Regions from separate parts of the Rahnella selenatireducens genome, predicted to be linked through region 1. Evidence: predicted binding sites of a transcription regulator. Region 1 holds the regulator's gene; each other region holds the start of a gene.
The links. Region 1 encodes LexA, which represses DNA repair genes until DNA is damaged. Its sites were predicted from a motif close to TNCTGTATGTACATACAGNA; they were not measured.
Positions count from the first base shown of each region.

Region 2: the regulator LexA is predicted to act here: its motif matches at 1,893-1,912, upstream of rmuC (DNA recombination protein RmuC).
Region 3: the regulator LexA is predicted to act here: its motif matches at 1,894-1,913, upstream of umuD (translesion error-prone DNA polymerase V autoproteolytic subunit).

Region 1 is NZ_JBKEZJ010000018.1:31,832-35,086, reverse strand. Features, by position in the region: gene zur (zinc uptake transcriptional repressor Zur) at 1-226, shown strand, start outside; gene ACLBVC_RS21700 (CsbD family protein) at 421-630, opposite strand; gene lexA (transcriptional repressor LexA) at 1,020-1,628, opposite strand; gene ACLBVC_RS21690 (diacylglycerol kinase) at 1,748-2,116, opposite strand; gene plsB (glycerol-3-phosphate 1-O-acyltransferase PlsB) at 2,255-3,255, shown strand, end outside.
Region 2 is NZ_JBKEZJ010000014.1:17,324-20,578, forward strand. Features, by position in the region: gene ubiE (bifunctional demethylmenaquinone methyltransferase/2-methoxy-6-polyprenyl-1,4-benzoquinol methylase UbiE) at 1-183, opposite strand, end outside; gene rmuC (DNA recombination protein RmuC) at 330-1,850, opposite strand; gene ACLBVC_RS19975 (DedA family protein) at 2,008-2,535, opposite strand; gene udp (uridine phosphorylase) at 2,730-3,255, opposite strand, start outside.
Region 3 is NZ_JBKEZJ010000002.1:424,115-427,369, forward strand. Features, by position in the region: gene ACLBVC_RS05265 (copper resistance protein) at 1-70, opposite strand, end outside; gene umuC (translesion error-prone DNA polymerase V subunit UmuC) at 188-1,453, opposite strand; gene umuD (translesion error-prone DNA polymerase V autoproteolytic subunit) at 1,437-1,874, opposite strand; gene ACLBVC_RS05280 (fimbrial protein) at 2,200-3,255, opposite strand, start outside.

The sequences.
Region 1 (3,255 bases):
CCACACTTCCGCGCTGTTTATCTGTGATCGCTGCGGGCTGGTCACGGAAAAAACCACTGACGGCATTGAAGAACGTCTGGCGAAACTGGCGCATGAATCCGGTTTTGAGTTGCGTCATTCGGTCGTTGAAGCGCATGGCTTATGTGCCGAATGCAAAGTTGTTGAAACCTGCGACAGTCACGATCATTGCGAACACGACCACAGCATTGTTGTGAAAAAACGTTGATAAACAGTTGTTTTTGAATGGGTTTTAAAAATCCTAAAGCGGAAGGGTTTTCACGCAGCTGAACGGATAATTTAAGGTGCTGAAGGAAGATATTGAAGGTTGGGTACATCCTTGTACCCGTATCCTGAAAGTGTTCCGGGTAGGAGCAGCAATGACTCAGGATACGTCACTGATACGCGAGGGGGAGTCGCGTGTTACCAGTGATATTTGTTTTTCGATTCCCAATCCTTGAGCTCTTTCTCGGCCTGATCCTTCTGATAGCCATAACGCTCCTGAATCTTACCTACCAGCTGATCACGTTTACCTTCAACGACTGTCAGGTCGTCATCAGTCAGCTTACCCCACTGTTCTTTCACTTTCCCTTTGAACTGCTTCCAGTTACCGTCGGCTTGGTCCTTATTCATAATAAATATCTCCTGTTACCTTGGGTTGTAGAGCTGCACGTTTGTTGGCAGCCCGTCCTTAACACTTCAAAGCTTAGTAGAGAATGCGGATTCGTCTTCCCAAAACAGGGATAAAAACCACTATTAGGATTAATCCAAAGCAGGAAATAACGTGGAATTGAAATCTGTCTGACTGAAAAAGGCCGCTAATTCAGGGCATAGAGGAAGCGAACACGGCATTTTCTTTGAACAGGCAATGAAACGGATAACAGTAAGAAAGAGGATTTTATCGGGAGAGTTTCTGAGTCATGCCTAAAACAACATCGCCCCAAAACGGGACGATGAGATACTGATTTTACAGGCGCGTCAGAGGCGGCCAACGCACCTGCAACGTAGTGCTTAAGCGCTGATTAGATCCAGTCGCCGTTGCGGATAACGCCAACAGCCAGACCTTCAATGCTAAAATTCTGTTCACGCAAATCAACCACAATAGGCTGGAATTCGCTGTTTTCAGGCAACAACTGAACCACGCTGCCCTGTTTCTTCAGGCGCTTGACCGTGACTTCATCATCAATACGTGCAACGACAACCTGACCATTACGGACATCCTGCGTTTTGTGTACTGCCAGCAGATCGCCATCCAGAATACCGATATCACGCATCGACATCCCGCTGACGCGCAGCAGGAAATCCGCACTCGGTTTAAACATGGCCGGATCGACCTGATAATGTCCTTCGATGTGCTGCTGAGCCAGCAGCGGTTCACCGGCAGCAACACGGCCAATCAGCGGTAAACCTTCTTCTTCTTCCATCAGCAGACGAATACCGCGCGAAGCACCGGAAACGATCTCAATAACGCCTTTACGCGCGAGCGCTTTCAGGTGTTCTTCCGCCGCGTTCGGGGAACGGAACCCGAGACGGGACGCAATCTCTGCTCGGGTCGGTGGCATACCGGTGGTGGAGATATGATCGCGAATAAGGTCGTAGACCTCTTGTTGTCTGGTCGTTAAAGCTTTCATTCCGCCCCCTGGTTGTTTATACAGTCTAGCTGTGAGTATATACAGCTAAACGGTCAATGAAAACCTAAGATTGAATAAAAACAGGGCATAACGACAATTCCTGGAATGCAGATTCCAAATCAGAACCATCGCGGCCAAAAGATGCTGACCCAGACAAAAATCGCCAATATGATGGTCAGCAGTACAGCGGCAGAACCGATATCTTTAGCGCGGCCTGACAGAACGTGAAACTCAGGCCCGATGCGGTCAATCGCAGATTCTATGGCACTGTTGAGCAATTCAGTCACACAGACCAGCACGACGGAGCCGATCAGCAAGATACGTTCTATGCTGCTCACATCCAGCCAGAAACTTAATAAAATTAGCGGGATAGTAGCGCTGGCTTCCTGCCGAAAAGCAGCCTCGTTTTGCCATGCGGCCTTGAGGCCTTTCCAGGAATAGCCTGCGGCTTTATAGATGCGGGTAAATCCAGTGACTTGGTTCGCCATTCTGTTACTGATCCTTGAAATATTATCCTGCGGGTTTTGCGCATTTTAGCGGTTTAATGGTATCTCATCACCACAGATCTCGTCTGAGCTTTCTGGTATCCTTGCGGCGAAATGGCTAACAAGAGGCTTCACGTTTTTATGTCAGGTTGGCGTAGACTTTATTACACATTATTGAATTTACCACTCTCATTGCTGGTAAAGAGCAAGGTCATACCTTCAGATCCGGTTACCGAGTTGCATTTAGACCCGACCCGGCCAATTCTGTACGTATTGCCTTATAACTCCAAAGCGGATTTGCTGACATTGCGTGCGCAGTGTCTGGCTCAAAATCTGCCTGATCCCCTTATTCCGCTGGAAATCGACGGAACGCTGCTGCCGAGCCATGTGTTTATTGCCGAAGGCCCGCGCGTTTTCTCCTATTACACGCCCAAGCAGGAATCGGTAAAGCTGTTCCACGATTACCTGGATTTGCACCGTAATAACCCGGATTTAGACATTCAGATGCTGCCCGTATCGGTCATGTTTGGCCGTGCGCCAGGCCGCGAAGGCCACGATACGCCGCATCTGCGCGTGCTGAATGGGATCCAGAAATTCTTCGCCGTGCTGTGGCTGGGCCGCGACAGTTTTGTCCGTTTCTCCAATACCGTTTCGCTGCGTTATATGGCGACCGAGCACGGAACCGACAAAACCATCGCCCAGAAGTTGGCGCGTGTTGCGCGTATGCACTTCTCCCGCCAACGTCTGGCGGCGGTCGGGCCACGTCTGCCGGCGCGCCAGGATTTGTTCAATAAACTGCTGGCATCCAAGGCGATTGAAAAAGCCATTGAGGACGAAGCGCGCAGCAAGAAAATCTCACACGAAAAAGCCCAGCAAAACGCCATCGCCCTGATGGAAGAGATTGCGGCTAACTTCTCGTATGAAGCCGTGCGCCTTTCTGATCGCGTGCTGAGCTGGACGTGGAACCGCCTGTATAAAGGCATCAACGTCAATAACGCGGAGCGTGTGCGTCAGCTTGCGCTCGAAGGACAGGAAATCGTTTATGTGCCCTGCCACCGCAGCCACATGGATTACCTGCTGTTGTCGTATGTGCTTTATCATCAGGGGCTGGTGCCTCCGCACATTGCGGCCGGTATCAATCT
Region 2 (3,255 bases), on a different contig from region 1:
TACACCGCTGCAATCAATGGTGAAACGTTTCCAGATACGATGAATCCCGAAAGACATCAGGTCATTCATCAAATCATATTTTGCCGCAACAGAATGGAAGACTTCCGCCACCATTTCCTGCTTCTCATCTTTGGCTACTGTACGAAAACCGAAATGAGTGGTTTCCTGCGTCTGCTTTTCCATTATTTATGCCTGCTTTTTCAGTCAAACTCTTGGGGAGAAGTGTACCAGAACCCGTTAGAAAGCCCCATCACCGATGGTGATTCAGCATATTGCAAAGATTCACAGATCGAATCAGTAAGCCCCTGTGGAAACTCTGCCACCTTTAATTATTCACGCGGGTTCAGCGCCTGTTCTTCTTCCGCATCAGAGGTATCGGGCAGAGATGCGGTATCTTCCGGTTCATTTTCCGCTTTCGCTATCTCCGCCAGAGACGGGCTGATAGGCCGTTTAACTTCGACCCCCAGAGCACGGAAACTTTCAACCTGCCCTATAAGGTTACCACGGCCTTGCGAGAGTTTATTCATCGCTGAGCGATAACTTCCCTGCGCTTTGTCGAGGCTTTGCCCCATCGACTCCATGTCATCCACGAACAACCGCAGTTTGTCATACAAACGGGCGGCGCGATCGGCAATGCGTTTGGCATTCTGGCTCTGATGTTCATAACGCCATAAATTACTGATTGTACGCAAAGCCACCAGCAGCGTGGTCGGGCTGACAAGCATAATATTGTGACGCAGTGCTTCGCTGATCAATTCTGGCTCCCGGTCGATAGCCAGTAAAAAAGCGGGCTCAACGGGGATAAACATCAGGACGTAATCAAGGCTGCGCAAACCGGGAAGCTGCTGATAATCTTTACGGCCCAGCAGGCGGATGTGCCCGCGAACGGACGCGATATGCTCATTCAGCGCCGCATCACGCTCGCTGTCATCTTCACTGTTGAAGTAACGCTCGTAGGCCACCAGCGTCATTTTCGCGTCAATCACCACGTCTTTATTTTGCGGCAGACGCACCACCACATCGGGTTGCATTCGGCTGTTCGTATCAACCTGTACGCTGACCTGCGTCTGATATTCGTAACCTTCGCGCAGGCCGGACGCCTCCAGCACGCGACTGAGCACCACTTCGCCCCAGTTCCCCTGCGTTTTATTATCACCTTTCAGCGCCTTGGTGAGGTTCACCGCTTCGCGCGCCATCTCAACGTTCAGCTGCTGCAGGTTACGGATTTCGTGCGCCAGCGTGTGACGTTCACGGGCTTCCTGACCAAAACTGTCCTGCACCTGACGGCGGAAACCATCAAGCTGCTCGCGCAGCGGCAGCAACAGTTTGTCGAGGCTTTGCTTGTTCTGTTCGTCGGCCCGGCGACCATTTTGTTCAAAAATACGGTTGGCCAGATTCTCAAACTGACTGCTCAGGCGCTGTTCGCTGTTGATCAGCAGACGCTGTTTGTCTTCTGCCGCCATACGCGTCTCGTCCAGCCGCGTAGAAACCTCGCGAAGCTCGGCTTCCTGAGCGCTGTTAATCTCACGCTGGGCACGTAATTCCTGATTTAGCTGTTCGCATTCATTTTGCCAGTGAGTCAGCAACTGCAACTTTTCCTGGCTGGCTGCCGCCGCGCTGTGCAATTTGCGCAGCTCAAGTTCCGCTTCACGCATTTGCTGCTGAACGGCTTGTCGCTCATTTTTGTGCGCGTCGTTTTCCGTCTTCACTTGCTCCAGCGAATGCTCCAGCAACCGACGCTGTGTTTCGTACTCTGCCTGCTGCTGCTGTTGCCGCAAACTAGCGACCAGCCAGCCGACTAACAGGCCGATTATCCCTGCGCCCAGGGCGAACAAAATGCTGATATCCACGCGTATTCCTTCTTAAAATCACTTGCGGTCACGGTAATAGCAGGCTGTATGGATGTCCAGTCTATTTTCAGCAGCATGACGCCTTTGCGAGACGTCTTCCAAAAAGGAATTTCTTCCGCCCGGCCCTCTTGAAGACGTCAGCGATGCAGCGCAGGATTCAGAACCAGCGGCTCAGCCATTGGATGCCAAAAGCGCCCGGCGCGAGAATGCCGAATGCCCAGATCAGCGCGGAGGTTACGTTTGCAATCTGGAAATACTTCTGCGGCATGCCACAAATCCCCGCAACCAGCGGTACTACGGCGCGAAGCGGGCCAAAGAAACGCCCGATAAATGCGCCCGGCATCCCCCATTTTTCGAAGAATGCATGCCCGCGAACCAGCATTTGCGGATGGCGGGAGAACGGCCAGAAATTCCCGACACGATCCTGAAAATGCGCGCCGATCCAGTAAGAAAGCCAGTCGCCGAAGAATGCACCGGCCGCCGCTGCCGCCCATATTGGCCAGAACGGAATGCCGGTTTCACCAATCAGCGCACCCAACCCTAACAGAATAAAAGTGGCCGGAAGGAGCAGCGATAAAAACGCCAGAGATTCGCCAAAAGCGAGGAAGAACACGATCGGCGCAGCCCATACCTGATGCGCGCGAATAAAGGTCGTTGTGTAATCCAGAAGGTCATGAACAGTCAAAAAGCAGTTCCTTTTGTCAGCGGTTTTGTGTCAGCGGCTTTTAATCAGCAGTTTTTTATCAGCAGATAAGTAGCCGGTTCGATAAATTATTTCAGACACTTTACTAACACGACCTTAACAGATCTGATTATCGGGGCAAAAAAATGGGCCGCCAGAGGCAGCCCACAGATGTGATGTGTTTGTTTTAGTATTTTTTAGATCAGGCGACGGGCGGCTTCTACAACGATTTTCACTGCGTGGCTTTCAGTCTTTTTCATCGTTTCCGCATCAGGAATTTCCTGCTGCGTACGGTTTACGATAACACCGGCAACCATACCTGCGCGCAGGCCCTGGCTTGCACACATGGTCAGCAGTGTGGCGGATTCCATTTCATAGTTCATCACGCCCATTTCCTGCCACTCTTTCATCGATTGTTTGAAGCGACGAACAACGCGGCCAGAGAAGGTGTCGTAACGTTCCTGACCCGGATAGAAGGTGTCAGAAGACGCGGTTACGCCGATGTGCGTTGAAGCGCCAACAGATTCTGCCGCCGCGACCAGCGCCGTGGTACAGGCGAAATCGGCGACAGCCGGGAATTCCATCGGCGCAAAGTGCAGGCTCGCGCCATCAAGTCGAACAGCAGCCGTCGTGACCAGAACATCGCCCACATTGATGTGCGGTTGAATAGCACCGGTCGTACCCACGCGCAGGAAAGTCCGGATGCCCAACTGTGCCAACTCT
Region 3 (3,255 bases), on a different contig from region 1:
TCATGCACGTCAGTATGACCAGGCAGGCCAGGCAAAAATAGAGCAGCGCTAAACGCCGTTGTTTATTCACATTTTCCTCGCAAGCAGGCCGCCATTCTAACGGCCACTCAGACATTCACAAGATGTATGAATCATGAATTACAAGAATTTACGCTCAATAATTTGCACAGAGTGACTCGCGTAGCCATCACGCACGCGCCACCGGCACATCGCTCAGGCGAGTGGTCCATGCGGGGGATAACATCTCGCGCTTCATCTGCCAGTCGCGCGAGATCCCCTGCCCGGCGAACCACAGTGTCCCTTTTCCTTTGTCATTGATTTCATCAAAAAGCATCATCAGCGCATCGCTGTTGGCACGCGGCGCGCGCTCATCAAATAAGTGCAACTGGGACACGCCCTGACTGAAAAAATCCCCCAACATCACACCCGCTTTCTGATACCGATGCCCTTCTTTCCAGACATCATCCAAACACTTTGTTGCGGCGAAGATAATGTCGCGGGTGTCCTGAGTGGGTGTAATCAGCCGGGTACTCGCCAGATTTCCATAGTAAATCTCACCTTCCGCGAACGGGCTGGTTTTGACAAATACGGAAATCTGCCGGCAAAACTGATGCTCTCCGCGCAGCTTTTCAGAAGCCCGCGTGGCGTAATAACAGATGGCTTCACGCATCACCTGATACGTCGTAACTCGCATACTAAAAGAACGCGAGCAAACAATTTCTTGGTTGGCTGGCGCAAATTCATCGAAACCCAGGCAAGGCTCGCCACGCAGTTCCCGCACGGTACGTTCCATCACCACATTAAAATTCTTTCGGATAAACCACAGGTCGCATTCGGCAAGCTGGAGCGCCGATTTAATCCCGGCGTCGTTGAGTTTTTTCGATATCCGCCGTCCGACGCCCCAGACCTCTTCGACCGGTACATATGACATCAGTTTTTTCTGGCGAATCGGGTCAGAGAGATCGATAACTCCCTGACTTTTTGTCCATTTCTTTGCTGCGTAATTAGCCAGTTTGGCCAGCGTTTTCGTCGGCGCAATGCCGACGCCAATGGTAAGCCGGGTGTTTCGCTTCACCGTGTTTCTGATTTCTCTGCCGAAACTTTCTAAATCGAGATCTCCCGGCAACCAGCTGAAATCGAGAAAGGCCTCATCGATGCTGTATATTTCGATTTTCGGACATAATTCTCCCAGCGTCTCCATCACTCTCTGGCTCATGTCGCCGTAAAGTTCGTAATTGCTGCTGAACACCACCACGTTGTGCTGCTGAAAAAGCGCCCTTTGTTTGAAATACGGCGCGCCCATTTTGATTTTGAGCTTCTTCGCTTCCGCCGAAAGCGCGATCACGCAGCCGTCATTATTGGACAATACAACGACCGGTTTTCCTTGCAGGTCAGGGCGCCAGGCGACTTCGCAACTGGCGTAAAACGAGTTCACATCAGCGAGTGCGTACATTGCGATGCATCGTGCTGATAACGGTGGTGACAACGCCGACAATCTCAACCTGCCGGTCTTCATTCAGCGGAATAGGTGAGTAAGCCGGGTTTTCAGCCCGCAGATGAGGATACGGATGGAGCATAAGCCGTTTCACCGTAAACTCACCGTCAAGACTGGCGACAACGATATCGTTGTGAGCCGGTTTCAGGCTGAAATCGACCAGCAACATTGAGCCATCGATAATCGCCGCGTCCCGCATGGAATCGCCGGAGACTTTAAGCACATAGGTAGAAGAAGGATGCGCAATCAGGTGCGCCACCAGGTCGATACCTTTATCCACATAGTCCGCCGCCGGGCTGGGGAAACCCGCGGCAATAGGGTTTAAATACAACGGGATATCCGTTTTTTGCTGCCGTGCGGCGATTTTGTAAAGCATCATGAGTGGTTTCCCGTAATTATACTGTTTTTATATACAGTATAATTAAAGGAACACTTAAATCAATGCCTGCAGAGGCGATAACGATGCCCTTACAATGCGTAAAGAATGATCACGTTGATCTAACAGGAAAGAAATTTCCTTTTCTTTATCCCTGCCTTCCAATGGGCCCCGTGGCATGAACCGTTTTGCCGGAATACAGACAAAAAAACGATGATGCGCCAATAATGATCGGGCATCATCTCTCGCAAACTTAAGCAGTTAAAATCGCTCAACGACGATAAGTTCCCACGCAGGAAAATTTATATCGCCGGAAATAGTCCAAACATCATTGAATGTCAACACCCACTGTAACTTGCCCGGAGAATGTACCTTCTTGCGGGTTATTCCCTGTGGTATTAAAGGGATAAAGTTTGATTGAACTGGTGCCCCGCTGATTTAGGTAGTCAAAACTGACCGGCGTTTCTCCACGATTTACGCCTATTGTGTTGCCAGCACTGTCTGTGATCCTAACTGCAATATCTGCATTACTTGTTTTTAAAGCCGTGCTATCAGAGGCTATGCCTGTGCCATTAAACTCCAATGAAACCAAAACACCATTTGAAATATTGGAACACTGCAAAGTGAAATCAACTTTTCGATCTAAGAAACCCACAGGTTTGGCACCTTTAGTATGAAAACTATTTGGGTAAAGGTTACCAAAATCGACATTAATAACTTGCCCTGCATTTATTTCACATGATTGCGGAACAGTTACTGTTCCTGACATACTGACAGTTGCAATAGGACTACCATTAAAAGTACTCCGGTCCGGCCTCATATATAATCTTGCAATTGTTGTCTGTTTAATAATATGTTTACCCACAAATGGCCGACTAAAATAGAGCGACACCTGACCCGTTCCTCCCGTAGCTAAATCTATTATTGTTGAGGGGGTATTGTTGTGAGTTACATGATTTTCTATGTCCGTAAAGGGCACACTATACAATTTGAAGCCGCCCGTATTGGCATCATAGACATCAATTCTTGCAGCATAATCCAGATTAGCATCCAGATAATACCATACCCCACCACTACCACTGTGACCTTGACGATTACCACCACTATCCGCGCTGAAATAATAAGTCGCACCGGTGGTTTCATCGGTCCAATCGCAGATAGCCTGATAATTTCCGCTTACAAGCCACGTGTAAGCACTTGGGAATACCAAACCGGCTTGGTTTTGAAGAGGATCGGTCAGTGTCGTATCATAATTAAAGTGAAAATCCGTTGGTACACCATTAATATTTTGACAATTCCCTGGCCCTTTAGCCAGAGACAAAGGACTGTATGTAAAAAATAATAAAAGCATACCGATAATAAAATTATTACTTAACCAGTTTTC